Regions from separate parts of the Bradyrhizobium sp. CCGB12 genome, predicted to be linked through region 3. Evidence: riboswitches for the same ligand, from Rfam matches in the RefSeq annotation. Region 3 holds a riboswitch; each other region holds the start of a gene.

Region 1 (7,643 bases), 4.6 Mb from region 3:
TCGCGTGAGTTGGCCGGACGTGCCGACACCCTCTTGAGAATTGCCGGCCGGAAGGGTCTGATGGGCGGCGGAGTCGGGCTCCGCATGGCGCCTCCCCGATCCGCGTGGGTGAGGAGCCGGAGGAGGAGTGACATGGCCGCGTTCCGGGGAAGCTGCCTGTGTGGCGAGGTCGCATTCGAGGTCGAGGGTCCGTTCGATCGTTTCCTCAATTGCCATTGCTCGCGCTGCCGCAAGGCGACCGGGACCGCACATGCCTGCGAGGTCATCGTGAAGGCGGGGGCGCTGCGCTGGCTGCGCGGGGAAACATCCGTCGCACGCTTCGATCTGCCCAATGCGCGAAGCTTTGCGACCGCGTTCTGCAAGATTTGCGGCAGCCCGATGCCGCACCTTACACGCAGCGGGCGCGAGGCGATCATCCATGCCGGCGCATTCGACGAGCCGCTGGGCGCGACGCCAGACCGGCATGTGCAATGGGCCTCGCGCGCGGAGTGGTATATGCACGGCGACGGATTGACGGTGGAGGATTGAAGCTCAGCTTTGCGCATGCCCACCGTGGCGACGGTGATACGCACTTGGCGACGGCCAGCTCCAGTCCTTCAGCGTCGTTCGATCCGGCTCGAAGATCTCGATCTTGAGCGCATGGCATGCCGCAGCATCGCTGGAATGGGTTGCGCTACAGTCTCCACCGGGACAGGCCGACAGCGCGCCGAGCAGGTCGATCTCCGCGAGAAACTCGATGAAGTCGCCGGGACGGACCGGACTTGCCTTCATGAAATATTGGTGCGTGTCCTTCGTGAAGCCGGTGCACATGAAGACATTGAGTACATCGTGGACATGATGCTCGATCGCGCGTGGCTCCATCTTGAGCTCAGCGGCAAGCGCGCGGGACAGGTTGGAATGGCAGCAAAAATCGTAAGCCGTGCCGTTCAACAGGAGATTTGTATAGGGATCGCAGCGCGTGCCGATGACATCATGAATGCCGGCGCCGTCCTCATCGAAGCCATACCAGCCGAGCGTGTCGTGACTGATGGTCGCCATCGGCCGAAGGTAGGGCATATTGCTCCAGAGCCGGTCCCCGACGCCGACATGCGTGCCATGGAGCGCCCGCGTCTTGCCGCTGAAGAAGCGCTCGGAGAGATCCTCCGCATTCCAGAGATTGAGGTCGCCGACCTGAGGGCCATCGATACTGACGATGCGAAAAAACTGGCCGCGCGCCACGCGAAATGTTCTGGCATCGCGTGGCGGCACGGTGAGCTCGTGCGTCTTGACCATCGTGCGGCGAGCTTGCTCAAGCGCGGCTAGGTCGGGCCCAGGCATCGTGCCGGCCGGATAGACGATCGTCGGCTTGGCGGCGCGGCGCGAAGCGGCGTCTGCGGGCGCGATTTTGGACGACATGCCAAGCTGATCCCTGTGACTGCGATCCATCCTACCGCCTCATCTCACCCACCCGCAACGCACCCCTCCATGATTCCGTCGAGCTCGGTCTTCGAGAGCACCCCGAGCTCGGCAATGAAGACGATCCGTGACCGCGGCACGCCTGGAGGTGGGGCTTCACCCGGCGCCAGCGTCGCGCGGCCGGCGGCGAACTGAAACACCATCATGCGGCCGGGCTGCTCGACCGTCTCGAACAGGCCTTTTGCGCGCGCGAGCTTTGGCGCCAGTTTGCCGATGGCCTGCTGCAAGCGCGGCAGCGAGAGCGGCTGGTCCGACGTCCAGCTCAGCGTCTCGAAGCGCTCTTCCGCCGGCCGTCGCGGCCCGACCTCGCGCGGCGCGGGCGCGCGATCGACATTCGCTGGAAACAGCAGCGCGGCGGGAATCTCGCCGTGATTCGCATCGACCACCACGGCAGGGACGCGCTGCGCACGGATGGCTTCGCGCATCCGGACACCCGCGCCCGCGTCCGCCAGATCCAGCTTGCTGAGCGCCACGATATCGGCGACGCGCAGTTGCGACCGGTGGAGCGCGTCCTCAAGGGCGGCCGGCGACGCGGTCGCGTCCATCACGCAAAGCACCGTCTCCAGCGGCGCCTCGCGCAGGATCACGGGGTCCATCAGGTTGCGCACGATGTCGGAGGGGTCCGCGACGCCGCTGGTTTCGATGACGATGTATTCGGGCCTGGGATCGCGCCGCAGCAGCGTCGAGAGCGTGCGGAGCAGATCGCCCTCGAGCGAGCAGCAGATGCAGCCATTGGCGAGACTCACGACGCCGTCGTTCGCACCCGCGATCAGTTCCGCATCGATATTGATCGCACCAAAGTCGTTGACCACGGCGGCGATCCGCCGTCCCTCGGCGTTCGCCAGCAGATGATTCACGACCGTGGTCTTGCCCGCCCCCAGAAAGCCCGTGACCAGGAGAATGGGGACCGGCATGTGTCAGGCCTCGACGACGGGGCGACGCACCGGCTTTCCCGGCCGCGCGGTCACGTCGAGCACGCCATCGCTGATCAGTGGCTGACCGCTGACAATCAGATGCCGCACGCCTTCCGAGGGACGGTTCATCGCCGTGAAGGTCGCGCGGTCCGAGAGCTTTTCGTAGTCGAACACGACGATGTCGGCATCGGCGTCCTTCGCAAGCCTGCCCTTGGCGCGCATCGCGGGCGTGCTCTGCGAGAGGATTTCCGCCGGGATCAGCGCGCATTTGCGCACGCCTTCGAGCAGCGACACGGCCTTGCGCTCGCGTACCCATTCGCGGATGAACTTCGTGAAGCAGCCGGCCGAGCGCGGATGCGAGGTGGCATCGTCAGGCAGCGGCCAGGCATCGCCGGTGTAGGTCTTGCCGTCCGACGTCGTCCACGGCATCGCATCGGACGCGATGGCACCGCCGGGATAGAGCACCGACATGTCGAGCAGGTCGCGGTGATGCGCATTATGCTCGGTGTCGAGGATGTGCCAGAGCACCAGCGAGGAGGGCTCTTCGGCCTGCGCCTTCAAGAGCTCCTCACGGTCGTGGAAACGGTAACCGTCAGTCACGCGCTGCACGGAATCGTAGCCGGTGCCGTTGCGCTCGACGAATTTGGGATCGCTGAAGAACGCCGCCGCCAGCACGGTCGAGCCGGTGCCGTAGGGATAGGCCTCGACCGTGATGGGCAGGCCCTGCGCCTGCGCCTTCTCGACCAGCACGCGGCAGCGCGCAATGTCGGTCTTGCTCGACGAGTTGAAATGGCAGATATGCATGTGCGCGCCGGTGGCGCCGGCATAGCCGATCAGCCGGATATAGGCTTCCACCGCGCTTTCGGGGTCGATACGCGACATGAAGGCGACGTGGGTGAAGGTCGGGACGTCCTTGGCCGCAGCCAACTGGCAGACCGCCGTCAGCTCCTGCACGCCGGCGCCCGGCGCATAGGCGTTCAAGATGCCGATGCCGATGCCGCCTTCGTTCAGGCCCCGCCCGAGGCGCTCGAGGATGCCCGCGACCTCGGCATCGGTCGCGACGTTGTCCATCCAGCGGCGGTCGCGCATGGCGTTGCCGAACGCCTCCAGCGAGCTCTCCGCATTTGAGCCCGTCATCGCGCCGATGCGCGCAAAGGCCCAGTTGGTGGCGGCGCCGTAGTTCAGCACGCGCCCTTTCCTCGCCTGCCGCTCATACCAGGACCCGACCGGCAGCACACCGGCCTCGAGATCGAGCGTGGTCGTCACGCCGTCGAACGCCTGCATGCGGTCGGCCGGGATCGACTGGCCATGCGCGTGCAGATCGATGAAGCCGGGCGCGACCACGAGGCCGGTGGCGTCGATGACCCGCTCCGCGCCGCCGAGCGAGGAGCCAACCGCGGCGATCTTGCCGTCCACAACCGCCACGTCGCCGATGGCGTCCATCCCGCTCGCGGGATCCACCACCCGGCCACCAGAGATCACCAAGCTGCTCATTCCACACTCCTCCGCGCTGAAGTCGCATCAAGGCAGATTCTGGAAGGAACGACCACCTCCACCGAGGCCGATGCATCATGCTCGCACGGAAGGTCATTTGGCAGGCAATTCGCAGACACGCCGTCGCGTCCTCGCGGCATGTTCTGCCCGAGCTGCGCTCTCCTCTTCACACCCTCTCGCCAGAAAGGGCGCAGGGAAGACCGGGCGCCGGCTGGCACCCATAAGACCCCTGCGCTGAACGAATGCACACGCAGTGCACAGGGGAGACACAGGGCAGCCGAGACCAGGCCTTCCCTGCGCGATGGTTTGACGGCCTATGCCGCGCTCTCCCGGGAGCCGAGTTCCTTCTGGCCTCCCTCACCCCTGCGAAATTCACGACACCGCGCCGGTTGACGCGATGACGCCTTCGCCAAGGCTTGACCGTAGCAACGACGGCCAGGACCACACGGTTTCGCCGTACGCGGACGACCCTGCTTCGCCAAGAGGCTTCGCAGGGCACAGGCGCCGTCCGTCTTCGCAGGACGTGCCATGCTCACGAGGTTCATCTCGCCCTGCACGCCACAGCCCGCCTTCAACGCCGCCCGCGTCCACCGCAATCCCAGCCCGCGTTCGTGACGACGTACGACCGCCCCTTTGGTGGGCCGGGACGGGCGACACATACGACAAATCCGAATTTCGGTAAAGTGGAATATTTTTGCGAGAAGGGACTGACGCTGAGTCGAGCTGCCGGACGAACGCTGAGCGATCGGCACGTCGGGCCGATGACGGTGCGGCGCGTTGATCTGTCTCGGGACGGCTAGTTGACAGCCCTTTGCAAATAAAACTAGGGTGCCTGCGACGGTTCTCCTTCGGGAGATCAATAGGGAATACGGTGCGGGGATCCCCCAACGCCGTGGCTGCCCCCGCAACTGTAAGCGGTGAGCCTTCGCCAAACGCCACTGGGCCTGCGGGCCTGGGAAGGCGGCGACAGGTAACGACCCGCGAGCCAGGAGACCTGCCGTCAGTCGTGGTCACACGCGAGCACATTGGGCGGGGTGTCCTGGTGGGTGTTGGGCTGCCGTCCTCTTGGGGCAGTGGCCAGACTGCGTTCGCGGTGACGTGCCACGTTATCGCGAGTCCTATTGATGACCTCCCGTACCATCTTCGCGCCACGGCATCGCCGCGCGTTGCTCCGTTCAGTTGCATTCTCCTGTTTCGTGTTGTCGACAGACGGCTGGGCACAGTCCGCAAGTCCGGTCCAGATGCTCGACCCCGTGGTGGTGCAGCCGCCGGCAACGCCGCCGAGTACCCGCAGCACCCGACGCAGTTCTGCTGCCGCCCGCGCCGCGCGTTCGCGCCAGCAGCACAACATGGCTGCCAACACCGATACACCGATTTCCGCGCCGACTGGACCTGTCTTCGCCGCGCCGACGCTCAACCTCACCGGCGCGACCACGGCGGGCAGCCGGCTCGGCCTCACACGACTGCAGACTCCGGCCAGCGTGGAGGTGATCTCCGCTGAAACCATCGCCGAGCGCGGCCAACAGAACATCGTCGACGCGGTAACGCAAAACGCCACCGGCTTCACGGCGAGCCCGGCACCGGGCAATGGCGGCGTCTCGTTCAATACCCGCGGCTTCACGGGCCTCGGCTCCGTCATGACGCTGTATGATGGCACCCAGCTCTATATCGGCGCCGGGACGGTGACCTTTCCGTTCGACACTTGGTCGACCGAGCGCATCGAGGTGCTGCGCGGCCCTGCATCGGTGTTGTACGGCGCGGGCGCGGTCGGCGGCGCCATCAACGTGGTTTCAAAACTGCCGTTGTGGATCTCCCGCAACCAAGCCGAGGTCTCGCTGGACAGCAACACGACGCGGCGAATTGCCGTGGACAGTGGCGGTCCGGTCAGCGAGAACGTCGCCTATCGGATCACCGCCTCCGGCAACATGTCGGATGGCTGGGTCGATCGCGACAACACCTCGAATGTCGCGCTTCATGCCGTGGTCCAGATCAAGCAGAGCGAAGACGTCACCTGGACGCTGTCTACGGACTACGGTGACCGCGACCCTTCGCGCTACTTCGGCACGCCGCTGATCAACGGCAGGCTCGACGAATCGCTACGTTTCAAGAATTACAACGTCAGCGACAGCCACATCCGCTACCAGGACAGCTGGAATCAGGTGAAGACCGAATGGCAGATCGCCGACGGAATTTCGGTTCAGAACACACTTTACTATCTTAACTCCAAGCGGCACTGGAAGGACGTCGAAAGCTACGCCTATAACCCCGCCACTGGCCTCATCAACCGAAGCAGCTACATCGAGATTTTTCACGATCAGCAGCAGGTCGGCAATCGCATGGATGCGAAATTCCGCGGGCATGTCCTTGGTATGGCCAATGAGTTCGTCGCAGGCTTCGACGTCAACAGCATCAATTTTACCCACACCAACAATTCACCCTACGGCGGCTCGTCGTCCGTCAACCCGTTCAATTTCGTTCCGGGCGTATTCAACAGCCCAAACGCCACAATTCCGGGTTACGGCAGTGTGACTAACCAGTATGCGCTATTTGCCGAGAACAGGCTGTCGGTCACCGAGCAACTGTCCTTGATTGCCGGCATCCGCCAGGACGAACCGACAATCACGCGCACTGACTATGTCTCGCCGGCCAACCACTTCGAGAAATCGTTCTCCTCGACAACCTGGCGCGCCGGAGCGGTCTATACACCGGTCAAGGATCTCGCTTTCTATGGCCAGTACGCCACCGCGGTCGATCCGGTCGGAGGGCTCATCTCACTGTCCTCCGCAAACAAGAGCTTCGACCTGGCCACCGGCAGACAGATCGAAATTGGTGTTAAGCAATCGTTCTGGGGCGGCCGCGGCGAATGGACTCTGGCCGGCTATGAGATCGTGAAGAACAACTTGCTGGCACGCGACCCCAACATTCCTTCGCTGACCGTCCAGGTCGGCCAGCAATCATCGCGCGGCGTCGAAGCATCGGTCGGCTTCCTGCTCGATTATGGTTGGCGAATCGATGCCAATACCGCCTTCCTGCGCGCGAAGTACGATGACTTCGTGCAGGCGGTCGGCGGCGGAAGTGCGAATTATGCCGGTAACGTACCTGTCAATGTACCGCAGAACGTCTCCAATATCTGGGCGACCTGGGCTTTTGCACCGAACTGGTCGGCCAACGCGGGCGTACAGATCGTCGGCAGGACTTATGCGGACAATGCCAACACGGTGACACGCCCGGCCTACAACATTGTCAATGCCGGCGTGCAATGGAAGCCTGATCTCAACACCACCGTGTCGTTCCGCATCTACAATCTCTTCGACGAGGTGTACACGATGTCGGGCGGCACCACTCAGTGGCTGCTCGGCATGCCACGCACTGCGCAGCTCGCGGTCAACGTGAAGTTCTGAGCGTGGCACGAACCCTGAAACGCACACTTCGGCGGTGGCTATACATCGGCCACCGCTGGGTCGGCATCGTCACCTGCCTGTTTTTCGCCATGTGGTTCGTTTCCGGCGTGGTGATGATGTACGTCGCTTTTCCCGGCCTTTCCGACAAGGAAAGGCTGGCAGCGCTTCCTGATATTGAATGGGAGAAAGTGGCGTTGTCGCCGGACGACGCGATGAAGACGGCGGGCGCCACGCGCTATCCGCGCGATCTTCGGCTTTCCATGCTGGCCGACGAGCCGGTGTATCGGATAGCCGGCTGGGACGGCAAGCGGCGGGCGATCTCTGCAGCCGATGGCCGGGACATCACCGGTGTTTCCGAACAGCAGGCGCTTGCGGTCGC
Region 2 (7,643 bases), 1.5 Mb from region 3:
ATTCGACGCGCCGAGCATATCCATTTCCGCGGCAGTAAAGGCGGGCTCAATTGCTACATTTTCGGCAATGAGCGGGCTGTCCGTCGCCACGATCTGGTCAATTGCCTTGAGCGGTAGACGCATCCGGTAACGCTCGTCACTGCCCTCGCTCCAGCCGGGGCCGACGGTAATGTCCGGCATTCCATCATCGTCGAAGAGCGAGACGATGCCGTGTCGCATGTGCACAAACGATTGCAGAAGGTCGACGACGTTCGCCAATGTGACCTCTAGGTCGCATGGGGACGTAATTACTTTCGTAATTTCAAGGATGCCGGTCAGCGCACTCTCGCGCAACGGCTCTATGAACACCCGTGGGGCCGCCTCCGATTCCGAGTGAAGTCTTTCGCGTGCGGAAACAACATGCAGCATAAGGAGGTCTTCCTTGTCAAGATCGCCCTCCCTGGCACCTTGTTCGGTTTTACGAGATTCGTGTTGCATGTCGTCTCGCTCTAAGCGCCATATTGACGAGATGACATAGAAGAATAGCAGGTTTTCATTGCATAACGGCGCTTACGGCACCGTTTCTTGTTCTTGTGGCGGAGTTACCCGGGCCCTGACGCGAGTGAGACAGGAGTCAGGTTGATAGGGCCCCAACTGCGGATTGTCATAACCAACTATAGATGTTGGCCTCCGTTGATCGGCACCTCGGTGCCCGTGACATAACTCGCAGCATCCGAGCATAGGAAGAAGAGAACCTTCGCGACCTCTTCGGTGTTGCCCAACCGGCTCAATGGGATGCTCGGCAAGAGACGCGCTTCCGTTTCTGGTGACAACATGTCCGTCTTGATTTCTCCCGGCGCGATTGCGTTCACGCGTATTCCATGCGGAGCGTAATCATGCGCCATTTCACGTGTCAGACAGGCGAGCGCCGCCTTCGAAGTCGCGTAGGCACTGCCAGCAAACGGGTGCACCCTCGAGCCTGCGATTGAGGTCACATTGACAATTGATCCTGATGCGGCTTTTAGCTCGTCAAAAAACCCCTGCGCAAGCAGGATCGGAGCCACCATGTTAAGGTGAAACACCTTCATCCAGGTTTCGAGTGACGTCGTCAACGACGTCAACCGCGCGCCATTCTGCCCTTTTGGCGAAACGCCGGCATTGTTGATTAATGCGTGTAAGGGTCCACCTGCGAGGCGCTTCTTCACCTCGGCAATTGCACGCGGCAGCATGCGATGGTTACTGAGATCCACCTGGATATGGTCGCCCGGTCGTGAGTCCCATGGGCACCGCTCGTCATCAAATGGCTGGCGCGCGCAAGATATGATGCGCCAGCCAGCTTCCGAAAACAGCTTTGCGGTAGCGTGACCAATGCCACGCGTCGCCCCAGTCAGCAACAGCGTCCTCCGTTCTCCCCGCTGGGAACCGGCTTCAACGCCTGAAAGCGGGATGTCCACGTCCGACGCCGCATCGCCATTTAGTAGATCAAGACTCAACCGCGCCTCCTATCCTCTCGCCTCGCCCGAGAAACCGTTGCAGGATTTGGGCCACACCAACGAAGCGGGCGGTCCAAGTGGGGTGAGCGATCCAGCGGCAGGTCCGGAGACAGTTTCGCAGCTTTCAAACATTGCGCGTATGCTTTCTGACAACAACGCATGTTCATTACAAGGCCAATTAGAGGACCTGCGCATGTGGTCGGCCTCCTGTTCAGGGTTCACACGATCCGCAACGGCTAATAGAATCCTGAAGACTCTGGGCGTGCGGACAGACGATGAGCCGCGTCATGATCCTGATCGAATTGGCCCCCGCCTAATTGAGGCCGATCCACAGCGATGCGCCTCATTGACGCTGCAAGAATACTCTCAGAACGCCTTCCGGGAAGCCCAGCCCGCGCTTGAACGATCGCAAATCAGACGTAACCCGCCTCGTACGTTAGGTTCATCTACGATTTGCGTTGGACACCATGTCCGTTCTGCCTGGCCGATCAAGCATAGGCACTTGGCGCATCATGCATCATGACGCAATCAAACAGTTGGGCTGTTTGTAGGCGTCGGCGTCGCGCGGAATGATGATCCTGCGGGTGCGGCTTGATGGGATCACCGCCGTGGCGCCGCTCTCCGCGATGGTCGCGCGCAGGGCGTTGCAGTCATAGTCTTTGTCGGCGAGCACGGCATCGCCGCTCTGGCCATCGAGCAGTGCGGGCGCCTGGGTGATGTTATTAACCTGTCCAACCGTGACGATGAAGCGCAGCGGATGGCCGAGCGCATCGGCCAGCATGTGGATCTTGGTCAGTCCGCCTCGGGAGCGCCCCAGCGCCCGATCTTTGGCCCCCTTTTCCGCTCGTCGCCTGCTGATGGGCACGAACGATGGTGCTGTCGATCATCAGATACTGGTTGTCATGACCGGGGGACAGAGCAGAGAACACGCGCTCCCAGACACCAGCATGGCACCAGCGGTTGAAGCGCTGATGCACCGTTCTCCACTTGCCGTACCGCTCCGGCAGGTCGCACCAGTGGGCGCCCGACCGCAAAACCCACAAACATCCGTTGACGAACGGACGGTTCTCCGCAGCTGACCGTCTCGATCGCCAGCTTCCCCAGGCAGAAGCGGCGAAATCCTCGCCCATTGCGCCTTGGTCAGCTCATATCGCCTCCATCATCCGCACCGTGTCGAATCACGGTGCTCTATGAATCAGCTATCAACCGATTGGGAATCCTGAATGTCGATCGGCCCTAGGCGGGAGCATCGTTGCCAGTGATGCGCAGCCGGCTAGCTATGATCCGACGGTCACCCTCAATGACGAGCGTCGCGTGTTCGTCAAAATCGGCGCCAGCGAGGAATTGCCGTCGCCGAGTTCGCGCCTCTGGTGTGCCGCGGCATTTGTAGTGCGAGACCAGCGTCGACCGCCGTCCTACCGCACGCCGCGGAAGGAGCTCGATGTCCGCCCCGTGACAAGATCCCGTTCACGTGAAGGCGTAGTGCTTTTCAGTCGGTCTAATGATCGCGAAGCGCCGGGTTTTTCTCGTGAACGGAAGGGTAAAGTTCGATCCGCAGAGATCAGGTTGCCGCTCGTAGCTCCCGGGCAGCTGCGACCATGTTAACCAAGGCCGGACGCACTTCCTCCCACTTTCGGGTTTTCAGGCCGCAATCGGGATTAATCCATAGTTGAGAGTCGGAGAGCTGTTGGCGCGCGAGCGTCAGGAGGTGTTTCATCTCGGCCGTATCAGGAACGCGCGGCGAATGGATGTCATAGACGCCCGGACCGATCTGATTTGGGTACTTGTAGCTCCTGAAGGCGTCCAGCAGTTCCATCTTCGATCGCGACGTCTCGATCGAAATGACGTCGGCATCCATATCCGCGATAGCATCAATGATGTCGTTAAATTCGGAATAACACATATGAGTATGAATCTGCGTTTCGTCTGCAACGACTGAAGAGCAAATGCGAAAGCTGTCTACGGCCCAATCGAGATAGCTTTTCCACTGTGACTTGCGCAGCGGCAATCCTTCACGCAACGCCGCCTCGTCTATCTGAATGATTTTTGCTCCGGCGTTCTGAAGGTCGGCCACCTCGTCCCGGATCGCGAGCGCGATCTGTACGCAAGCCTTGCTCCGGGGGATATCATCACGAACAAACGACCAGTTCAGAATGGTCACCGGCCCAGTTAACATTGCCTTCACCGGCTTCTCGGTCATCGACTGCGCATAGCGCCACCAGTCGACCGTCATCGGCCTCGGACGGGAGACGTCTCCAAACAGAATCGGCGGACGGACGTAGCGTGAGCCATAGGACTGAACCCAGCCGTGTTTCGTGAAGGCGAAGCCCGATAGCTTCTCACCGAAATACTGCACCATGTCATTTCGCTCGAACTCGCCATGCACGAGCACATCGAGCCCTATGTCGTCCTGCCATCTCACTGCACGCGCCGTTTCCGCTTTGAGAAACTGCTCGTACTGCGCGTCACTCAACGTTCCCTGCGCGTGGGACGCACGGGCACGACGAATCTCCGCAGTCTGCGGGAATGATCCAATCGTCGTCGTTGGGTACGCTGGGAAGGCGAATCGCGCGCGCTGAAGCTCGACACGCTCAGCGTACGGCCTGTCGCGGCGACGCATTGTTTGGCCAATCGTCGTCATACGTCGGGTGACATCGGCGTTGTGAATCTTAGACGACTTCTCGCGAGCCACGGCCGCCCGTTTGGAAGCCGCAAGGCGGCGAGATACATGGGCATGATTGCCGGCGAGCGCACTTCCCAATGTGGCCAGTTCCTTGATTTTCTGGACCGAGAACGACAGCCAACTCTTTACATCGAAATCGAGATCGCTTTCGAGCTCCAGGTCGACTGGGACATGAAGCAGCGAACATGAAGGAGCGATCTCGACGCGGTCATGACCCAGCTTTGCGATAGTGGGCGCCAGCTTGTTGAACAAGTCCGGCAGATTGGAGCGCCAGACATTTCGCCCATCAATGACTCCAAGTGAGAGAACGAGATCGCTCCGGGCTATGGCGGCGATGAGGCTCAACTGATCTGAGCCCCGAACCAGGTCGACGTGAACGCCAGCCACGGGCAAGGCCAAGGCTGTATCGAGATTGTCGCCGAGGCTCCCGAAATAGGTAGCCAGCATGATTTTGAGGCCGGGTACCTGCTTTGCGAAATGGGTATATGCCCGCCGCAATGAGCCGCGTGATGCTTCGTCTAGGTCAAGGACTAGGCAGGGCTCGTCGAGCTGAACCCATTCCGCACCTCGCGCGGCTAGTTCACGAAGGACATCGACATAGACCGGTAGAAGCTGGTCCAGCAGCAACAGTGGATTGAACGCTGGATCTGCGCTCTTGCCGAGTTTCAGGAAGGTGACGGGTCCAACCAGCACGGAGCGCGTCTGGTATCCAAGGCTCTTTGCCTCCTCGTATTCCTCAATCGGCTTACGCGAGGAAAGCTTGAAGGTTTGGTCCTTGCGAAGTTCCGGGACCATGTAATGGTAGTTGGTGTCGAACCACTTTGTCATTTCCTGCGCTGCCGCGCCGTGTCGATGATCGGCATGCCCACGATCTGCATATTCTTCTGCGCCGCGCGCCATGGCGAAGTAGGTCTTGAGTGACACCGGCCCTGCCACCCAACCGTAAACGTCGGGAATCGCGCCGACCATCACGCTGGTATCGAGCACATGGTCATAGAGCGAGAAGTCGTTCGAAGGAATGACGGTCGCGCCGAGCGACTTTTGCCGGGCCCAGTTGGCGAGACGAAGTCCGGCCGCAGCCTCCAAGAGCTGCGCTTCGCTTGACTTACCGGCCCAGTAGCTCTCAACCGCGAATTTGAGTTCGCGGCGCGGACCGATGCGCGGCATACCCAGCGTTGCAACGCGAACTGAAATGTTGGACATCGCTTCAACCCCATGTTTGGAGGCGAGGCGAAGGTGGATGCGCGCAGGTACAGGCCGCCGCAGTGGCAACTGCTTGACGCACCACCGGGACACCCCGCCCGTGGACGAAATCGTTGCCGGGGCAGGTCTCCTGGCTCGCGGATCATCGCTGCTGTCCGGCCTTCCCGAAGCCAACCGGCCTCAGTGACAATATTGGACAGCGGCTCGCCGCTTACAGTTGCGGGGGCAGCGCCGGCATCACACCGGCTTCCCTCTTAGCTCCGGATCAAGCGAGACCCAGAGAACCTCGGACGGAATCAACTTCCTGCAAAACAATCGTTTCGTCAACCCTTCAACATCGCGGCCGCATCCTCCTGGCCGATTGGACACACGCCAAATGGGGAGACATCTGATCCGAGCCGCAACGCATGGCCAAGCCTCGTGACGTCCGCCCGAGTGGATTGTAAATATCTGCCGACCATTTGTGCGCGCGCGGGCTTCACACGTCTCCGGTACCGTTTGCCATCGGCTGGCTGCTGGCGACCGCCAGATCATGGTCGCGAAGTGTGGTCATCGGAAACAGTGGGTGCGCAGGCAGAGGCGTCTGGTCTTCGACTTCGGAGTCTCGATCAATTCGGGGCGTCGCGACGCGGCTTATCCGACGAAGCCGTGGAGGACCTTTTAAAAGAGCGTTCCGGCGCGAATCTGAGGCGGCATGTGCCTGCTGGGCGATTTCATCTCACTTTGACGGAACGGCAATGAAGCCTGGCGCGCTCTGTCGGACTGGGGGCAGGGCGTTGTGGCGATCTCGTGTCGAAAAGCCGTGATGCTATCGAGAGCGTCGCGAAGTACACATAGCATTTGATCAGAACGCGACGGAATGTTGCGATCACTACGAGGGAGAGTGTTTGCGCCGAGCGCATCTCGGACGGAGTCGCGTTGCGGCAAACCAGATTATGTAAAGGTACGGAGCACCGGCGTCGCATTTGTTGCATGCACAGCGCCATAAAGAGTAAGTTGTAAATCGCGATCATTGGCGCGGCCGTGCGGAAGCAACGCGAACTGATGGCATCTTTGTTGGGAGCGAAGATCGAGAGTGGCTGTTCAAGTTCGCCAAAGAGTATGACGTGCTAGTGCGGCCGCCCAAAACTGGTAGCGTGCATGAAGTGGCGCGAGCCAGACCTAAGCCCAGAGTTCTAGTGCTCCGCAGCTTCCCGACAGAGCCTCGAGCGGGTCGCCGACGACGGCGAGGTTGGCGCCCTGGCTCACGACCGCGGAACTGACCGGTGATCAGACTTCCGCCGCTAGCTGGTCGCGCCCTCGGTTTGTGCCCTCCGACCGGAATTGGATGGTGAACCAGTCGCTTAATCGACCGTTTGCTGGCTACGTACGCACCTTCTTCCAAGAGGCGTGAAGCCTTGGCATCCGGAAAAGCGGCGCGTCGACCAACTCGGGCCTTGAGGCCGCTAGCAGTTTGGCAGCTTCACGGACATCCGGGCTGCAAGTTTTGAAGAGCATTTCAGTGAAAGAGCATCGCGACTGCCCGCCATATCCCAGCCCAGAGCAGCGCATTAAAAAGGAGCGCTGCAATCAGCCCGTAGTTCCAAACCCTCCTCGGTCGCGAATCATTGCCATGTGATCTGCAATAGGCGGTGTTGCGTTTGAGCGTCGGTTGTCTCATGGGGCAGCGTTCTTCCTACACTGATCAAGAGCCATGGCGACATATGCTGCTGAGTTGGCTCCAGCGAGACCTGCGTCGCATTGGCGGCTACGGTCATCATCGGCAATCGGCATGCCATGCGAAGAACGTCACAGCGCTGAGAAAAGCGGCGTCTGAGCCGGCCGGCAGAGTGATTTAGCTACGCCATTGTCGGGTTATCGACATAGACGTCCTAAGCCGGACATCACCGACACGAGAAGGCGTCCTTTCAAACAGAAGTATGCCTGCACGGCTTAGCTTCTCCTCATTCGCTGGGAGCTATCGGCCGAAAGGCGCTCAAGCAATGCGGCAATGTTTAAGGATGTTCTCGCAGCTTGATGGCGGCTGGGCGAGAAGTCTGCTGGTGAGACATTCCAGGAAGGTGTCCTCGAGCGCCAAAGGCTGCAGGACATTCTTGGTCAAGGCTCCGTAGCACGGCGCACTTGTTCAGCATCACATCAGTTGTCCCCCGTCAGGTATTCGAGCATCCTATTGCAAGCCCCCTCAGCCGTGGCGAACGTTCGGAAGGGCGAACCACCGATTTTTATGGCGCCACGGCTATCGCCAAGCGGTCGCCACGACGCCACATAGCCGGAACGTCCGTGAA
Region 3 (7,643 bases):
CTCCGCGATGCGCCCCTCCATTTCCGCATCGAGCGCCTCGGCCGTCGCGACATAGACGGGCCGGCCGGAAAAGGCCTTCGCGCGCGCTTCCGCACGCCTGCTTTTGCCCGATCGCGCTCCGCCGGTGATCAAGATGACGGCCATGAAAGTCTCCTGTCGGCAGCACTAATCATCAAACGCGGCCAAAGACAAAGGCGAAATCAGGCGAGCAGGGGCTTGCGCTCACCCCTCGCTTTGCCGCAACAGGGGCGGGACAGGAGGCGTGTGTGGGCTTTGCGGGGGCGATGGTGGTGGCGATGGCGATGGATGCCCTCCTGGGCTGGCCGGCCCCGCTGTTCGCGCGGATCGGCCATCCCGTGACCTGGCTCGGCCGACTGATTGCGGCGATCGACGCCGCCTGGAATCGAGCGTCCGATCCGCCCTCGTTTCGCCGCGCCGCGGGCGTTGCCGGAGCGTTCTTGGTGATCGCGGTTTCCGTGGCGCTTGGCTGGATGCTTCAATCCATGGTTTCTCTCGGCTGGATCCAGATGGTCTTGGTCGGCGTGCTCGCCTGGCCGCTGGTCGCACTGCGTTCGCTGCATGATCATGTGGCCGCCGTCGCGAAGCCGTTGAAAGCCGGCGACATCGCCGCTGCCCGCGAGGCGGTCTCGCGTATCGTCGGCCGCGATCCTGCGACGCTCGATGAAGCAGGCATCGCGCGCGCGGCGATCGAGAGCCTCGCCGAGAACGCCTCCGACGGCATCGTCGCACCGGTGTTCTGGGGCGCACTGTTCGGCCTACCCGGAATCTTCGGCTACAAGGCGATCAACACGCTGGACTCCATGATCGGCCATCGCAGCGAGCGGCACGAGACGTTCGGCTGGGCTGCGGCGCGGATCGACGATGTCGCCAACTTCATTCCGGCGCGCCTGACCGGGTTTCTGTTCGTGCTGCTGGCAACACGGCGATCCGAGGCGCTGTCGTGCATGACGCGGGATGCGCGCCGTCATCGCTCTCCTAATGCCGGCTGGCCGGAAGCGGCCATGGCGGGCGCGCTCGGCGTCCGGCTCAGCGGTCCCCGCATCTATCACGGCAGCATCACAGACGAGCCCTGGCTCAACGAGGGCGCCCGCGATCCGCTCGCCGCTGATATCAGCGAGGGACTAACGGTGTACCGCCGTGCGATGCTGCTGCTCGCCGGCGTGCTTGCGATCCTGGCCTTCGCGTGAAAGAACAGGACATGCGCGAGCACGGTGGAAATCTCGATCTGGCACAGCAGCGCTTTGGCGGACGCGCTGAGGATTGGATCGATCTGTCGACCGGCATCAACCGGTTGCCTTATCCGGTAGGCGAGGTGAGCGCCCGCGCATGGAGCGCGTTGCCCTCGCGCGCGGAGATTGACGCCCTGCATCAGGCCGCGCGGGGCGCCTACCGCACGAGCGCACCGGTTGTTGCCATGGGTGGCGCGCAGGCCGCTATTCAGTTGCTGCCGCAACTCGCTGCGCCCGGCCGTGCGCGCATCCTCGCGCCGACATACAATGAATACGCCGGGGTCCTGTCGGCCGCGGGCTGGGATGTCGAGGAAGTCGGGGAGCTCGATGCGCTTGCGGGCGCGGACCTCGCCGTCGTCATCAATCCCAACAATCCCGATGGCCGGTGTCATATGCCGAAGGGCTTGCTGGCATTGCTGCCGCGCGTGCGCCGTCTCGTCGTCGACGAGAGCTTTGCCGATGCCGCTCCGCAACTGTCGCTTGCGTCCGAAGCGGATCGGCCGGGAGTGTTGGTGCTACGCTCGTTCGGAAAGTTTTATGGCCTTGCCGGCCTGCGGCTTGGCTTCGCGATCGGCAATGCGGCCGACGTTGCGAAGCTCGCGGCGATGTCGGGACCATGGCCGATCTCCGGTGCAGCCATTGCGATTGGCTGCCGCGCCTTGCGCGATGACGCGTGGGCCGAGACCACGACGGCGCGACTCGCGCGCGACTGTGTTCGTCTCGACGCCATGACGCAGTCGCAGGGCTGGCGGCTTGTCGGCGGCACGCCGCTGTTTCGTCTCTACCAGACGCCAGATGCACTGGGGGCGCAGGAGAAGCTCGCCCGCTGGCAGATCTGGTCGCGCGTGTTCGCGCGGGAGCCGTCATGGCTACGTCTTGGGCTTCCCGGCAGCGAATCCGAATGGACGCGCCTTGCCGAAGCCCTAGCGGGCTAGCGCGAGCAGTCCTTCGACGTCGAGATGCTTTTCGATGTGATCGGCGAGGGCATCGAGCGCGCTCTCGACCCTGCCGCGATAGGGCTCGTCCCCTGCGGTAATGTCGAGCTTGGCCAAAAATGCCCTGCGGAAATCATCCGACGTGAACAGGCCGTGCAAATAGCTGCCCTCAACGCGCCCGTCGCCCGAGATCGCGCCTTCCGGCTCGCCATTCAGTCTCGCAAATGGTTGCGCGCGATCCGGCCCATCAGTGCGGCCAATGTGGATTTCGTAGGCCTCGATCGGCTGCTGCGTGGCGGCGTGCACGGCGGCAACGCGCGTCAGCGTTTTCTGCGGGCTCATCACGGTTGTCACATCCAGCAGCCCGAGGCCTGGCGTGTCCCCGGCAGGGCCTTCGATGCCATCGGGATCAGCGACGCTGCGCCCGAGCATCTGATAGCCGCCGCAGAGGCCGAGCACGTGGCCACCCCTGCGGTGATGCGCGAGGAGATCGATGTCCCAGCCCTGCGCGCGCAGGAAGGCGAGGTCGCCGCGGGTGGATTTGGAGCCGGGAATGATGACCAGCCTCACATCGCCGGGAATGGCATCGCCCGGACGCACCATCATGAGATCGACACCAGGCTCGAGCTTGAGCGGATCGAGATCGTCGAAATTGGCGATCCGCGACAACGCAAGGCAGGCGATCTTGCACTGGCCCGGCTTGCGCGCGTCGCTCAGGCCAAGCGCATCCTCGGCCGGCAGCTCGCCGGCGCGTGCGAACCAGGGCAGCACCCCGAAACCAAGCCAGCCGGTCTTTGTTTCGATCAGCCTGTAGCCGTCGTCGAACAGCGTGGGATCGCCGCGAAACTTGTTGATGACAAAGCCCTGGATCATCGCGGCATCGTCAGGATCGATCACCGTCTTGATGCCGACGAGCTGGGCAATGACGCCGCCGCGGTCGATGTCGCCGACCAGCACGACCGGCACGTCCGCCTTGCGCGCAAAGCCCATATTGGCAATGTCGGCCTTGCGCAGGTTCACCTCGGCCGGGCTGCCGGCGCCTTCCACCAGCACCAGATCGGCCCGTGCTTTCAGCCGCTCGAAACTCTCCAGCACGGCGCCCATCAGTGACGGCTTCATCGCCGCATAGTCGCGCGCCCGGGCGGTTGCGATGCGCTTGCCGTGGACGATAACTTGTGCGCCGACGTCGGTCTCCGGCTTGAGCAACACCGGGTTCATGTCGGTGTGCGGCTCGACACCGGCGGCGAGCGCCTGAAGCGCCTGGGCGCGGCCGATCTCACCCCCATCAACGGTGACGGCCGCGTTGTTTGACATATTCTGCGGCTTGAAGGGAAATACGCGCAGGCCGCGCCGCGTGAAAGCGCGCGCGAGGCCGGCGACGATGAGCGACTTGCCCACGTCCGAGCCGGCCCCCTGGATCATCAATGCGCGCGCCATCGGTGTCTTCTAAAGCGCACTGGGATTGAGTTGAATCAGGCGGCCGCAGGCTCGATGCACCTCTCCCGCTTGCGGGAGAGGTCGGCGCAACGCGCCGGGTGAGGGCTCTCTCCTCTTGGGGGTTCTCGATTGCGGAGAAACCCTCTCCCCAGCCCTCCCCCGCAGGCGGGGGAGGGAGCGCACCTCCTTCGTTGCAGCATTTGAACCTAATCTCATCATGCTTCAGAACTCGACGCCGGCCTGCGCCTTGATGCCGGAGCGGAAGGGATGCTTGACCAGCGTCATCTCGGTGACGAGATCGGCGATCTCGATCAGCTCATCCTTTGCATTGCGCCCGGTGAGGACGACATGTGACGTCGGCGGCTTGTGCGTCGTCAGGAAATCGACGACTTCCGCAATGTCGAGATAGTCGTAACGCAGCGCGATGTTGATCTCATCGAGCACGACCATGCGCAAATTGGGATCCGATATCAGCTCCTTGGCCTTCTCCCAGCCGGCGCGCGCGGCCGCGACGTCGCGGGCACGGTCCTGTGTCTCCCAGGTAAAACCTTCGCCCATGGCGTGGAACTGACAGAGCTCGCCGAAATGGCCGGTGAGCAGGCGCCGTTCGCCGGTATCCCAGGCGCCCTTGATGAACTGCACGACCGCGCAGGGAAAGCCATGGGCGACACAGCGGACGATCATGCCGAAGGCGGATGACGATTTGCCCTTGCCGGCGCCGGTGTGGACGATGATGAGGCCTTTGTCGCCGCTCTTGGTCGCCATGATCTTGTCGCGGGCGGCCTTCTTCTTCGCCATTTTTTGGGCGTGGCGGGCGTCGGTTTCCTCGCCCGTTTGGGCATCCGGTTCAGGCGTCATCGGTCCCGGTCCTTCGGCTTGACAAGTGGCGGCCGGCGGCAAATGGTGGGCCGGCGTTGGTTCCTGTCCTATGACAGGCGAAGAGGGAATGCGATAGGGTCCGAATCGGCAAGATTTGGGTCCAAAATGCAGCCGCCCCCGCGACCGTGACCGGAGAGATGCCCGAAGCCACTGACTCCCGAAAGGGAATCGGGAAGGCGGGGATCGAAGGGCAAAACCCTGCTCCGCAAGCCGGGAGACCTGCCAGCGCGGACGATTTTGGACCGGCGGACGGGGTGTTCCGCGACGGGGAAACGGGCCTCTCGAAAAGCGGTCCGTGCGCCTCTTCGCTTCCCGCTGTTTATTCTGGAAGAGGCGATGACGGTCACACTTCACGTCTGCATTACCTGCCGTGCCGGCGAAACGCTTGGCGAGGGCGACGTCACGCCCGGCAAGCGCCTGCATGGTGCGATCCTTGACGCCGGCGTACCCGACGGCGTCAATGTAGTTCCCGTCGAATGCCTGTCGGCCTGCAGCCAGGGCTGTTCGGTCGCGCTGAGCGCGCCCGGCCGCTGGTCCTATGTCTATGGCCGCCTGTCGGATGTGAATGCACACGACGTCGTCGCCGGCGCGGCGGCCTACGCGGCCGCGCCCGATGGCCTCGTGCCCTGGCGCAGCCGCCCCGAAATCTTCCGCAAGCAATCGCTTGCCCGCATTCCCCCCATTGCCGTCGTGCCGGAGGCCGCCGAATGAACCCGCTCGCAAAAGTCCCTGTCACGGTGGTCACCGGTTTTCTCGGCTCCGGCAAGACGACGCTGATCCAGCATCTGCTCGCCAATGCGGGCGGCAAGAAGCTCGCCGTGCTCGTCAACGAGTTCGGCAGCGAGGGGGTCGACGGTGAGATCCTGAAGTCCTGCGCCGACGCCAACTGCCCGGAAGAGAACATCGTCGAGCTCGCCAATGGCTGCATCTGCTGCACCGTCGCCGACGATTTCATTCCGACCATGGAGCAGCTTTTGGCGCGCCCGGTGCGGCCTGATCACATCCTGATCGAGACCTCGGGCCTGGCGCTGCCAAAACCGCTGCTGAAGGCGTTCGACTGGCCGGAGATCCGCTCGCGCATCACCGTCGATGGCGTGATCGCGCTGGCTGATGCCGAGGCGGTGGCTGCCGGCCGCTTCGCGCCGGACCCGGCTGCGATCGAAGCGCAGCGCGCAGCGGATGAAAATCTCGATCACGAGACGCCATTGTCGGAAGTGTTCGAGGATCAGATCGCCTGCGCCGACATCGTGCTGCTGACTAAGGCCGATCTTGCCGGCAGCGCAGGGATCGAAGCCGCCAAGGCCGCGATCACCGCCGAAATGCCGCGCCGCGTGCCGATGCTGCCTGTCACCGACGGCGCGATCGATGCGCGCGTGATCCTCGGTCTCGGTGCTGCCGCGGAGAACGATCTTGCCGCGCGCCCGTCTCATCATGACGGGGAGGAGGAGCACGAGCACGACGACTTTGCCTCCGTCGTGATCGATTTGCCGGAGGTGGCTGACGTCGATGCGCTGGTCGCCTCGGTCCAGCGGCTGGCGCGCGAGCAGAATGTGCTGCGTGCCAAGGGCTACATCGCGGTCGCGGGCAAGCCGATGCGCCTGTTGCTGCAGGCGGTCGGCGAGCGCGTGCGACACCAGTTCGACAAGCCCTGGGGCGCAAATATCAGGCAATCAAAGCTCGTCGTGATCGGCGAGCACGGCGATATCGACGAGGCCTCCATCAAGGCAGGACTTGGTATCTGATGCACGTCGTCTTCCGCGAGAGCCGCGGTCTCGAGGAGACCGCGACGCCAAGAGACATCGGCCAGGACCCGGCCGATCTCGTGGTGCTCTCGTATTCGGATTCCGACCTGGCCGCCTTCGCGGCCGGCTGGCGTCGTGGCCGCGACAGCCTGCCGTCGCTGCGGCTCGCCAATCTCGCGGAACTGCGTCATCCGCTTTCGGTCGACACCTATATCGAACGCACGCTGTCGCAGGCGCGCGGCATTCTGGTGCGCCTGATCGGCGGTGAGTCCTACTGGCCGTACGGGTTGGCTGCACTTCAACAACTCGCCAAAGACCGCAACATCGTAGTCGCCGTGCTGCCGGCGGACGGCCGCGATGACACGCGGCTCGATGCGTACTCGACCTTGCCGGTCTCGACACTGCGCCGGCTCAAGGTGCTCTGCGACACCGGTGGTCCGGTCGCGGCGCAGGCGGCGATTGCGCAGCTCGCGCTGGCCTCGGGTCTCTATGCCGGCCCGGTCGTCGGCGAGATGAATGTGCCCGAGATGGGATTCTATGATCCCGCACGTGGTGTCATTGCGGCGCCGTCGGCGGGTGAGGGCAAGCCGCTCGCGCTTGTGACGTTCTATCGCTCCTATCTCACCTCCGCGGATACGGGGCCGGTTGATGCCTTGATCGCCTCGCTGCGCGAGCGCGGCTTTGACGCCTATGGCGTCTTCGTCACCTCGCTGAAAGCTGCGGGCGTCGCCGATTGGTTGCGCGCGCATCTCGCGCAAAATCCTGCGGCGGCGATCGTCAATGCGACGGCGTTCTCTGCCGTGGGCGACGATGGCACGACGCCGTTCGATGCCGCGTCCTGTCCGGTATTTCAGGTCGCGCTTTCGACGGCGCGGCGCGAGGATTGGGCGGAGTCGCTCCGCGGCCTGTCGCCCGGTGATCTCGCGATGCATGTGGTGCTGCCCGAAGTCGACGGCCGCGTATTTACGGGTGTCATTAGCTTCAAGTCGGCAGCCGAGCGCGATCCGGATCTGCAATTCTCGCATCTGGCGCACCGGCCTGATGAGGAGCGCGTAAAGGCTGTCGTGGCGCGCGTCGCGGCCTGGCGTCGCCTTGCGGAGACGCCGGTTGCCGAGAAACGGCTGGCGATCGTGCTATCGAACTATCCGGGCCGGCCGCACCAGATCGCGCATGCGGTTGGGCTCGACGCGCTGGCATCGGTCGAAGCACTGGTGTCCGATCTCGCGGCGGTCGGCTTCGACATTGCGCCGGTCGATGCGCTCGGTGAAGCGCTGCTGAAGCAGAGTTTGAGCTGGAGCGTTGCCGATTATCGCGCGGCGCTCTCGCGCCTTCCGCTAGTTCTGCAAGACGATCTCGCGCAAGCCTGGGGGGCGCCGGAGGATGATCCGACCTGCGGCGAC
Region 4 (7,643 bases), 200 kb from region 3:
TCAGCGGACTTGCGACCCTGGCATTCGGCCTCTTCGCGCAAGGATTATCATCGAGCGGCGGCGGCCCGCTCCGAAATCGGGACGCCTCCTGAATTTCGCACCCGTTTTCGCCAATCGCGATGCGCTCGGCTACATTCTCGGCTATGGCGCGCACTGCTTCGAGCTCTACGGCATCCGCACCTGGTTGGTCGGATTCTTCTGAAGTCTGAACGATCGCCTTGTGCTGATGGGTGGAGGTACCTCACCAGATGGCCGCCACCATCGTCGTGATAATAAGGGCGATCGTCACGAACGCTCCGGCAACATAGAGGATGGTTCTGATGCTGCCACCCTTGGCAGCTTTGCCGCCACGCAAATAGACCGCAACGTGGATCAGGCGGATCGCGACATAGACCCATACGAGCGTTGCAAGCGTAGCAGGCCTCACGCGCACCATCATCGCCAGCACAGCGGGGACAACGAACGGCGTCAACGCCTCTACCGCGTTCATGTGGACGCGATCGATGCGGTAAAGCAGGTTGTTGTCATCTGCCGGCAGGACAGGTCCGGAGAGGGCTCCCGCCCGACCCTTGGACGACCCTGAATGCACCGCAAGCACGATGGATATGAGGCAAAGGAGAAGCACCCCTGCAATGCTGAACGAGTAAGCAGCCATACGGACCTCCGCCATCAATGATCACGTCGCATTGGACAAGCGAGCGTCAGGCCTCGCACGCCATGCGCTCGGCAAACCGCCGAAGGTAGAGCGGCCAGCCCTGATCGCTTCCAACGCCTGCATGCTCGGCTTCCCAGCCTTCGCCATGCCGTTCGAGGTGGCGGTGTTCCAGCTCCAATCTGGTCCGGCCTGGCGTCTCGGCGATGAACCGCACCTCCCATTCACTGGTCTTGTCGGGATCGGTCTCGATTTGCCAGCGCGGGCTGATGTCCCAGCTAAGCACGCGATGGGGCGGTTCAAAGGCCAGCACACGCGCCCAGCGGCATTCGCTGCCGTCAATACCTCGATCATAGATGTGTCCGCCCACGTGAGGTTCGAACACGGTCTCTGCGATGGGAACAGCGAGCAGATTGTGCTCGCGCGGCTTGAAGCTTCCGAAGTCTTCGGTGAAGACCTTGAACGCGCGCTCGATGGGCGCCTCGACGACGATAGACTGTTTGATAGGCGCAGCCGATATACGTGCGTTCATTGCTGGTTCTCCCGTGGTTTTTCTACGGCTTCTTTGTAAGCTGCCAGCGTGTGGCTCCAGAATCTGTCGAGCCACGCGCGCATCTGGCCGAGCCCTGCTGGATCAATGTGATAGACGTTGCTGGCACCCTTCGGCTCAGCACGAACCAGGCGGGATTCGCGCAGAACCTTGAGATGCTGTGATACGGCCGATTGTGAGACGGTCAGCTCGCGCGTGATTTCAACGACTGTGCGAGGCCGGGCGCCCACCAGTTCGAATATCTGCCTGCGAGTAGGATCGCCGAGAGCAGCCAGTTGCGCGCTGTCTTTAGCCATAGCTACCCCGCGCGGCGCCGGTCATGCCTGCGGGTCCTCCAGTAGCAAGAGAGATAATTAGTTGTAGCTTATGATTAGTGTAAACTAATTATCGAGTCAATCGGTGCCGAGCGACAAAATAGTAGTCTCATTTTGGCTTCGAACGAGACGCGATCCGCCAGGCAGAGATGCAGTCTGGCGTGTCTGTGTCGGTCACTCGCTCATATCGGGTGCGCGGCGCCGGCGGGCCATCGCTCAAAGGCGAGGATCCCGCATGAAGATCGGATCGCGCGCGCCTTGCCGGCTGCGCGCTACCACTACCACTTGAACGACGCTGCCACCTCGTAGCTGCGGGGCGCACCGAGAATGATCTGGTCGGTGTATCCGGGATCGCCCCACGCCGCGTAGAGCTTGTTGGTCAGGTTTCTCACGCGGAAACTGATCCGCGTCTTCTCGACACCCGTGAAATATGACTTTGGAATGTCGACGAACGCAAACGCATCGAAGGTCGTGTAGGCATTCATGACAACCAGATTGTCCTGGTAGTTGAAGCGGTCGCCGACATGGCGCATGGACGCACCGATCTCCACCGGTAAGGCCGTCTCGAAGCGGTAGGACGCACCGGCATTGGCGACGAAGTTCGGAACATTGGGCGGCGTATTGCCGGAGTAGGACTGGAACACTCCGTTGCCGTCGACGTAACTGAAGTCGACGAAGCGCGACTGCACGAAGGCGACATTGCCCCACAGCTTCAGCCCGCCGAACGGATTGGTCGCTGCGGCGAGCTCGATGCCCTTGGAGGCGATCTTGCCGGCGACGTTGAAGACGATGCCGCTTTCGGGGACGTAGACGTTCTTGCGCTCGATATCGAACGCGGACGCGGTGAACTCGGTGCGCTTGTCAGCCGACTGCACTTTCACGCCGGTCTCGTAGGTTCGCGACGTCGTCAGCAGCAACGGCACCTGTGGCGCGAGGATGAAGATGTTGGCGACCGTCGGGTCGGCCGCCGTCGCATACTGGCTGTAAAGCATGACGCCCGGGGTAACCTCCCAGGTGTAGCCGACGCGGCCGGTGACGGGATTGAACACTTTCGAGAACGGATAGCCGCGGTCGGTGCGCAGCACGCCGTCGGGGGAGTAGCGCGTGCGGTCTAGCTTGATGTCCTCGAAGCGAATGCCGCCGATAAGCGCGAAGGTCGATGTCAGCTTGAGCCGGTCCTCGAACGACAGCGAGGCGGTGTTGACGCGGGTGTAGATCTTCTCGTCGCTTCGTGGACCATAAAGACCGCGGTCCGGATTAAGCAAATCGACGTAATCGCTGAAGAACAGCGTGTCCTGCGAGACGTTGAACTGGTTGTTGCTCGCGGCCACGGTTGCGACGAAACGATTGTCCATGCCGCCGATATCGGAATTGATAGTCAGGTCGGTGATGTTGCCGTAGAGCCGCTGTGCGTGATCCAGCGCTAGGCGCTCACGATAAATGCTCTGCGCGCCGGCAAAATTGCCGACGGTCTGGTCGAACGACGTGATCTCGTTGTTGAACCAGTGCCGATGGGCGTCATAGCCGTAAACCTGGCTCTTCAGCGAGACGTTGTTGGTGATGTCCCATTGAAAGCCTGACCGCAGCCAGAGCTCGCCCGCTCCGCTACGATTGTCGAGCACGTTGTAATTCGTCGTCAGCGTGCGCGCGTCGATGGTGGGCGTAACAGGCGTGCCGCCGCCGAGGTAGTAATTGCTCCAGGTCCCGGAGACGATCCCCGATGTCGGCACAACGCCCGGCGCGTTCGCCGGCACGATCGGCGTTCCCCAGTAGAAACGGTCCTTGTCCTGCCTGTACTCGGCCGCGCCCCAGACCTTCAGGCTGTCGTTGACGCGATAGTTCAACTGCCCGGAGACATTGCTCAGCTTCGAATAGGCATCGTCGATGAAGCTCTTGTCGTTGAAATGGCTGATGTCGAAGCGATAATCGAGTCCGTTGATCAGCGTGCTGCCGCCGGAGCCGTAGCCGGCGCGGTAGCCGTTGAAGGAATCGTAGGAGGTGAAGGCGTCGTTGACGATCGGGCCAGTGTGCGGCGCCTTGGTGACATAGTTGATTGCGCCGCCGGTCGCGCCGAGGCCCGCCACCAGCGAGTCCGGCCCTTTGATGATCTCGACCTGCTGGAGGCCTGCCACATCCATGGGGCGGCCGGTCATGGTCGAGGGCCCGATCGGGATGCCGTTGTAGAGCGTGCTGAGCTGGTCACCGGAAAAGCCGCGCATCGAGAAGATCGCGGGCGCGCCGGGCGCATCGCCGCCGGTGACGCCGACCGCAGCCTTGGCGACCTCGGTCGTGGTCCTGATGCCCTGATCCTGCATCGTCTGCTGGCTGATGACCTCGACGGTCGCGGGCATTTCCCGCGCCGTGATCCCGAGCCGAGAGCCGACATCGGTAACGGCGGCCGTGTTGAGCGGCGTCTGCACCGGGCCGCTTGACGGCTGCGCCGCCGGAGCCGCGACCACTGCACCACTACGGTTACGCGCCGGGACGCGTCGCGCGGTCCGCGACCATTGATTGCCAGGGCTGACGGCGGGAGCCGGCTTGGACATGGCCGGTGAGACGATCACCGGTCCGACCTCCTGGGAGGCACCGGGAGCCGCAGTCTGTGCCGTCGCCACTGAGGACAGCGATGTCGAAAGAGCTAAGGCGAGCAGGGCAGGTGTAGCGCCCCGAATTTGGCCTGCGAAGCCCTGAGAGATACCGATACGAACACGCGAAAACTCCGGCGCAATGCCAGAAACGAAATGATATTGCACGACAATGCTCTGCGGCGACGCAAACAAACTGTCACCGCGGTTGCCTTTGTCATCTGCCTTCGCCCTAGGCGGCAGATGCGCTGGCTACTCCTCCGACATCGGGGCACCCCGCCCAATGCGTTCGCGCGTGACTCATGGCTGGCAGCAGGTTTCCTGGCTCGCGGGTCATCGCCTTCGACCGCCTTCCCAGAGGCCCAATTCGGGGCTCCAGTGGTTCGTTTGGCCGTCGGCTATCCGCCTACAGTTGCGGGGGCAGCCGCGGAATTGCCCGCCGTAACGGACGCACCGCATTCCCTTGGATTGTCCTCGCGGACACTACCGATCACGAAACTGGCATCTGGCACTATACGCGTCAACATTCGCGCGGAGACTTTAGCCGGCGGGTCGTCTGATGGCGGCACTGTGTTGCAGTTTTGCTCGACCCGCACGGGCCGACGTAGAAATCCGTGTCTCACTTCAAACGAATCGTTGACACCACCATGAAAACACCCGCGGCGGACGGCTTCCCGCGCGGGTGTGACAAACTCTCGATGATGCCAATATGCCGGTGTTTTGCCCGACGTGTCAAAGGGGCGAAGGCGCGCGGCCCGGCTGCTTCTGATCGTCAACCGAAGAGCGCAATGATTTCAACGCCCTCGCTACTGTGCATGGGGTTGTTTTTCATGTTTTTGTTGTTGCGCCGCCGAAGCGGCCTGCTCAGCGGCGGCCGCGCGGCGCTTCGGCCTTGGCGGGCGCTTCGGTCTGCGGCGCGCAGGTTGCGGCTTGAAGCGTGGCCTGGGCCTGCGGCATGAGGCCCGGCTCGGCGGCGAGCGCCTTCATCACGATCAGGCCCGTCGTGCTTGGGGAATCGATGATCAGCCGGTCGGCCGCGGTGACCTCTTCGTCCTCGGGCAGCTCGTTGTGCTGCGCTTCCGTCATCAGGTCGAGCTCGATCACCTTGCGGCCCGCCGAGCGGTCGTTGATGGCGTAATAGGCGATCTCGTTGCGGGTGTAGAACGACACCGAGGTGTAGGCCTGGCTGACGGGCACCGTGAGCTTGAGCGGCCCGCCCGTGAGGTCGTAGCGGCAGATCGCGAGCGCAAAGGCCGGGTCCATGAACGGCATCGGTGAGGTCTGCGGATCGGCGAGGGGAAGCTGGGTGACGCCGTTGAGCTTCGTCATCGGCGTCAGCCGCGAATAGGCATCCTGCGTCGCGATCCGTGGCAGCGCCAGCACGCTGACGAGATGGACCACGAGGCCCAGAACGATGCCGGCGACGATGGTGAACAGCAGGCGGATCATGAGCAGCCCACCGTGCTGATGGTGGGCATCGGCGCATCGCGCTGGGTACGCGTGGCGACCCCGACCGGGGTGTCGTAGAGGCGCAGCATCAGGGCGTAGCGCTCGATGCCGCCGGTCGGCAGCCAGTTGCCGGCGCGCGAGCGCGAGGCGATGCGGATCTCGAACGAGCCGTCGGATTGCCGCACGATCTCCTGGCTGGTGAAGCCGTAGCGCTGCAGCGAGTTGGCGACGAGGTGGCCCTTGCGGTCGTAGAGCGTCAGCGTCCAGAACCGCGCCGGCGGCGTCACGCCGGAGACGATCACGTCGCAGCGGCCGTCGAGCGCCTTCTTCTTGTCGTCGGCCGTCGCGGTGAAGGCGACGCCGTCGCCGGTGCCGATCGGCAGCTCGCCGTTGCGCACGATGGTGGCGCGCGAATAGGGATCGACGTCGGCGGTGCCGGTGCGCGGCCGCGCGGTCCAGGCGCCGATGGTCAGCGTGCCGATCTCGGTGCCGCGCGTCGTCGTCATCCAGGTCGCGCCGACGCCGACCACGCTCGCGAGCAGAAGGGCCGTCAATGTGATCAGGATCAGCCGCACGGGTTTCGATCAGTTCTTGCGCGGGGCGGAGGCGTTGGCGTTCTCTTCCGCATAATTCTGCGGGAAGGCGAGCGCACTCGTTGACGAGGACGGCTTGGCCGGGTTGATGTCGGCGGCCGACGATTTGTTCGCAGTCTTGGCCGCATCATCCAGCAGCTTCTCGACGCGCACCAGGATGTCGGCGCCGCGCTTGGTCAGCACGGGCGGCGGACCGGGCTTGGTCTCCGGCACCTTCGGCGCCGCATTGGCCTGCGTGTTGCCGACATGCTGCGGCGGCAGCTTCTGGCCCATGCCGATGCCGGGGATTTCCCGGACCTCGACGCCCTGATGCGCCGCGAGCATGATGTCGTGCCAGGTCTGCGCCGGCAGTGAGCCGCCGGTCATGCGGTTGGTCGGCGAGTAGTCGTCGTTGCCGTACCAGACCGCGCAGGTGAAATTGCCGGTGTAGCCGACGAACCAGGCGTCGCGATACGCATTGGTGGTGCCGGTCTTGCCCGCGGTCGGAATGCCGTCGAGGGCAGCGCGGCGCGCGGTGCCTTCGCTGACGACGTGGCTCATCATGCCCGCCATGTCGGCGGCCACAGAGGCGGGGATCGCCTGCCGCGGTTTCGGGCCGTCGCGGTCCCAGCGCCAGACCAGGTCGCCGGCGCCGGTGCGCACCTCCAGCACGGAATGCGGCGTCACCGCCTTGCCGCGGTTCGGGAACGTCGCATAGGCGACCGCGTGCTCGAGCACGGTGACTTCGTCAGAGCCGATCGGCAGCGACGGCGTATCAGGCAGCGGCGCCTTGAGGCCGAAGCGGCGCGCGACCTCGACGATCTTGGCGCGGCCGATCTTGGCCGGGTTCGGCGCCTTCGGCTGCTCCTTCTGGCCGATCGCGATCGACAGCTTCACCGGCACGACGTTGATCGAGCGCGTGATCGCCTGCGTCAGCGTCACCGAGCCGGAATAGGAATGGCCATAATTCTGCGGGCACCAATTGCCGATGCAGACCGGGCCGTCGACCACGATCGAGTTCGGCGTGAAGCCGTTCAGAAGCGCGGTCGTATAGACGTAAGGCTTGAACGAGGAGCCGGGCTGGCGGTAGGCGTCGGTGGCGCGGTTGAACTGGCTGGCGCCGTAGTCGCGGCCGCCGACCATGGCACGGATGCCGCCGTCGAGATCGGAGACCACGGTTGCGGCCTGCGTCGCGTGATAGTCGCGGCCGAACTGGCGCAGCTGGTTCTCGATCGCGTCTTCTGCCGCCTTCTGCACATTGGCGTCCATGGCGAGGCGGACCACGAAGACGCGCTCGGTGTAGGACTTCGGGAAGGTGTCGACCAGCTTGCGCATCTCGTCGAAGGCGTAGTCGAGATAATAGTTCGGCGACGCCTCGTCGCGGCGGTCGACCGCGAAGGCCGGGTTGCGGCGGGCGCCGAACACCTGGCCCTCGGTCATGAAGCCGGCATCGACGAGGTTGTCGAGCACGACGTTGGCGCGGGCGCGGGCGGCGGGCAGGTTGATGTGGGGGGCGTATTT

Evidence for each region. Region 3 has a riboswitch for cobalamin ahead of NLM27_RS18785 (DUF1636 domain-containing protein). Riboswitches for the same ligand answer to the same signal wherever they lie in the genome.
Region 1: linked by a shared signal. The riboswitch ahead of NLM27_RS39365 (TonB-dependent siderophore receptor) and the one ahead of NLM27_RS18785 (DUF1636 domain-containing protein) in region 3 are both predicted to bind cobalamin.
Region 2: linked by a shared signal. The riboswitch ahead of metE (5-methyltetrahydropteroyltriglutamate--homocysteine S-methyltransferase) and the one ahead of NLM27_RS18785 (DUF1636 domain-containing protein) in region 3 are both predicted to bind cobalamin.
Region 4: linked by a shared signal. The riboswitch ahead of NLM27_RS19600 (TonB-dependent receptor domain-containing protein) and the one ahead of NLM27_RS18785 (DUF1636 domain-containing protein) in region 3 are both predicted to bind cobalamin.

The regions. Positions count from the first base shown of each region.
Region 1 covers NZ_JANADO010000001.1:8,547,514-8,555,156, reverse strand. Annotated here, with positions in the region: gene NLM27_RS39390 (tautomerase family protein) at 1-8, shown strand, start outside; gene NLM27_RS39385 (GFA family protein) at 133-528, shown strand; gene NLM27_RS39380 (DUF1989 domain-containing protein) at 532-1,395, opposite strand; gene NLM27_RS39375 (GTP-binding protein) at 1,440-2,369, opposite strand; gene NLM27_RS39370 (amidohydrolase family protein) at 2,373-3,863, opposite strand; cobalamin riboswitch at 4,685-4,880, shown strand; gene NLM27_RS39365 (TonB-dependent siderophore receptor) at 4,988-7,264, shown strand; gene NLM27_RS39360 (PepSY domain-containing protein) at 7,267-7,643, shown strand, end outside.
Region 2 covers NZ_JANADO010000001.1:5,491,226-5,498,868, reverse strand. Annotated here, with positions in the region: gene nifA (nif-specific transcriptional activator NifA) at 1-477, opposite strand, end outside; gene NLM27_RS25405 (SDR family oxidoreductase) at 654-1,433, opposite strand; gene NLM27_RS44045 (transposase) at 1,990-2,289, opposite strand; gene NLM27_RS44040 (transposase) at 2,195-2,602, opposite strand; gene metE (5-methyltetrahydropteroyltriglutamate--homocysteine S-methyltransferase) at 3,034-5,358, opposite strand; cobalamin riboswitch at 5,461-5,653, opposite strand.
Region 3 covers NZ_JANADO010000001.1:3,964,803-3,972,445, reverse strand. Annotated here, with positions in the region: gene cobU (bifunctional adenosylcobinamide kinase/adenosylcobinamide-phosphate guanylyltransferase) at 1-144, opposite strand, end outside; gene cbiB (adenosylcobinamide-phosphate synthase CbiB) at 267-1,208, shown strand; gene cobD (threonine-phosphate decarboxylase CobD) at 1,220-2,185, shown strand; gene NLM27_RS18795 (cobyric acid synthase) at 2,174-3,622, opposite strand; gene cobO (cob(I)yrinic acid a,c-diamide adenosyltransferase) at 3,845-4,480, opposite strand; cobalamin riboswitch at 4,521-4,743, shown strand; gene NLM27_RS18785 (DUF1636 domain-containing protein) at 4,838-5,212, shown strand; gene cobW (cobalamin biosynthesis protein CobW) at 5,209-6,243, shown strand; gene cobN (cobaltochelatase subunit CobN) at 6,243-7,643, shown strand, end outside.
Region 4 covers NZ_JANADO010000001.1:4,168,875-4,176,517, reverse strand. Annotated here, with positions in the region: partial or broken gene NLM27_RS19620 (hypothetical protein) at 1-199, shown strand, start outside; gene NLM27_RS19615 (MAPEG family protein) at 242-655, opposite strand; gene NLM27_RS19610 (SRPBCC family protein) at 702-1,184, opposite strand; gene NLM27_RS19605 (helix-turn-helix transcriptional regulator) at 1,181-1,498, opposite strand; gene NLM27_RS19600 (TonB-dependent receptor domain-containing protein) at 1,795-4,080, opposite strand; cobalamin riboswitch at 4,395-4,604, opposite strand; gene NLM27_RS19595 (DUF1254 domain-containing protein) at 4,966-5,550, opposite strand; gene NLM27_RS19590 (DUF1214 domain-containing protein) at 5,547-6,125, opposite strand; gene NLM27_RS19585 (transglycosylase domain-containing protein) at 6,135-7,643, opposite strand, start outside.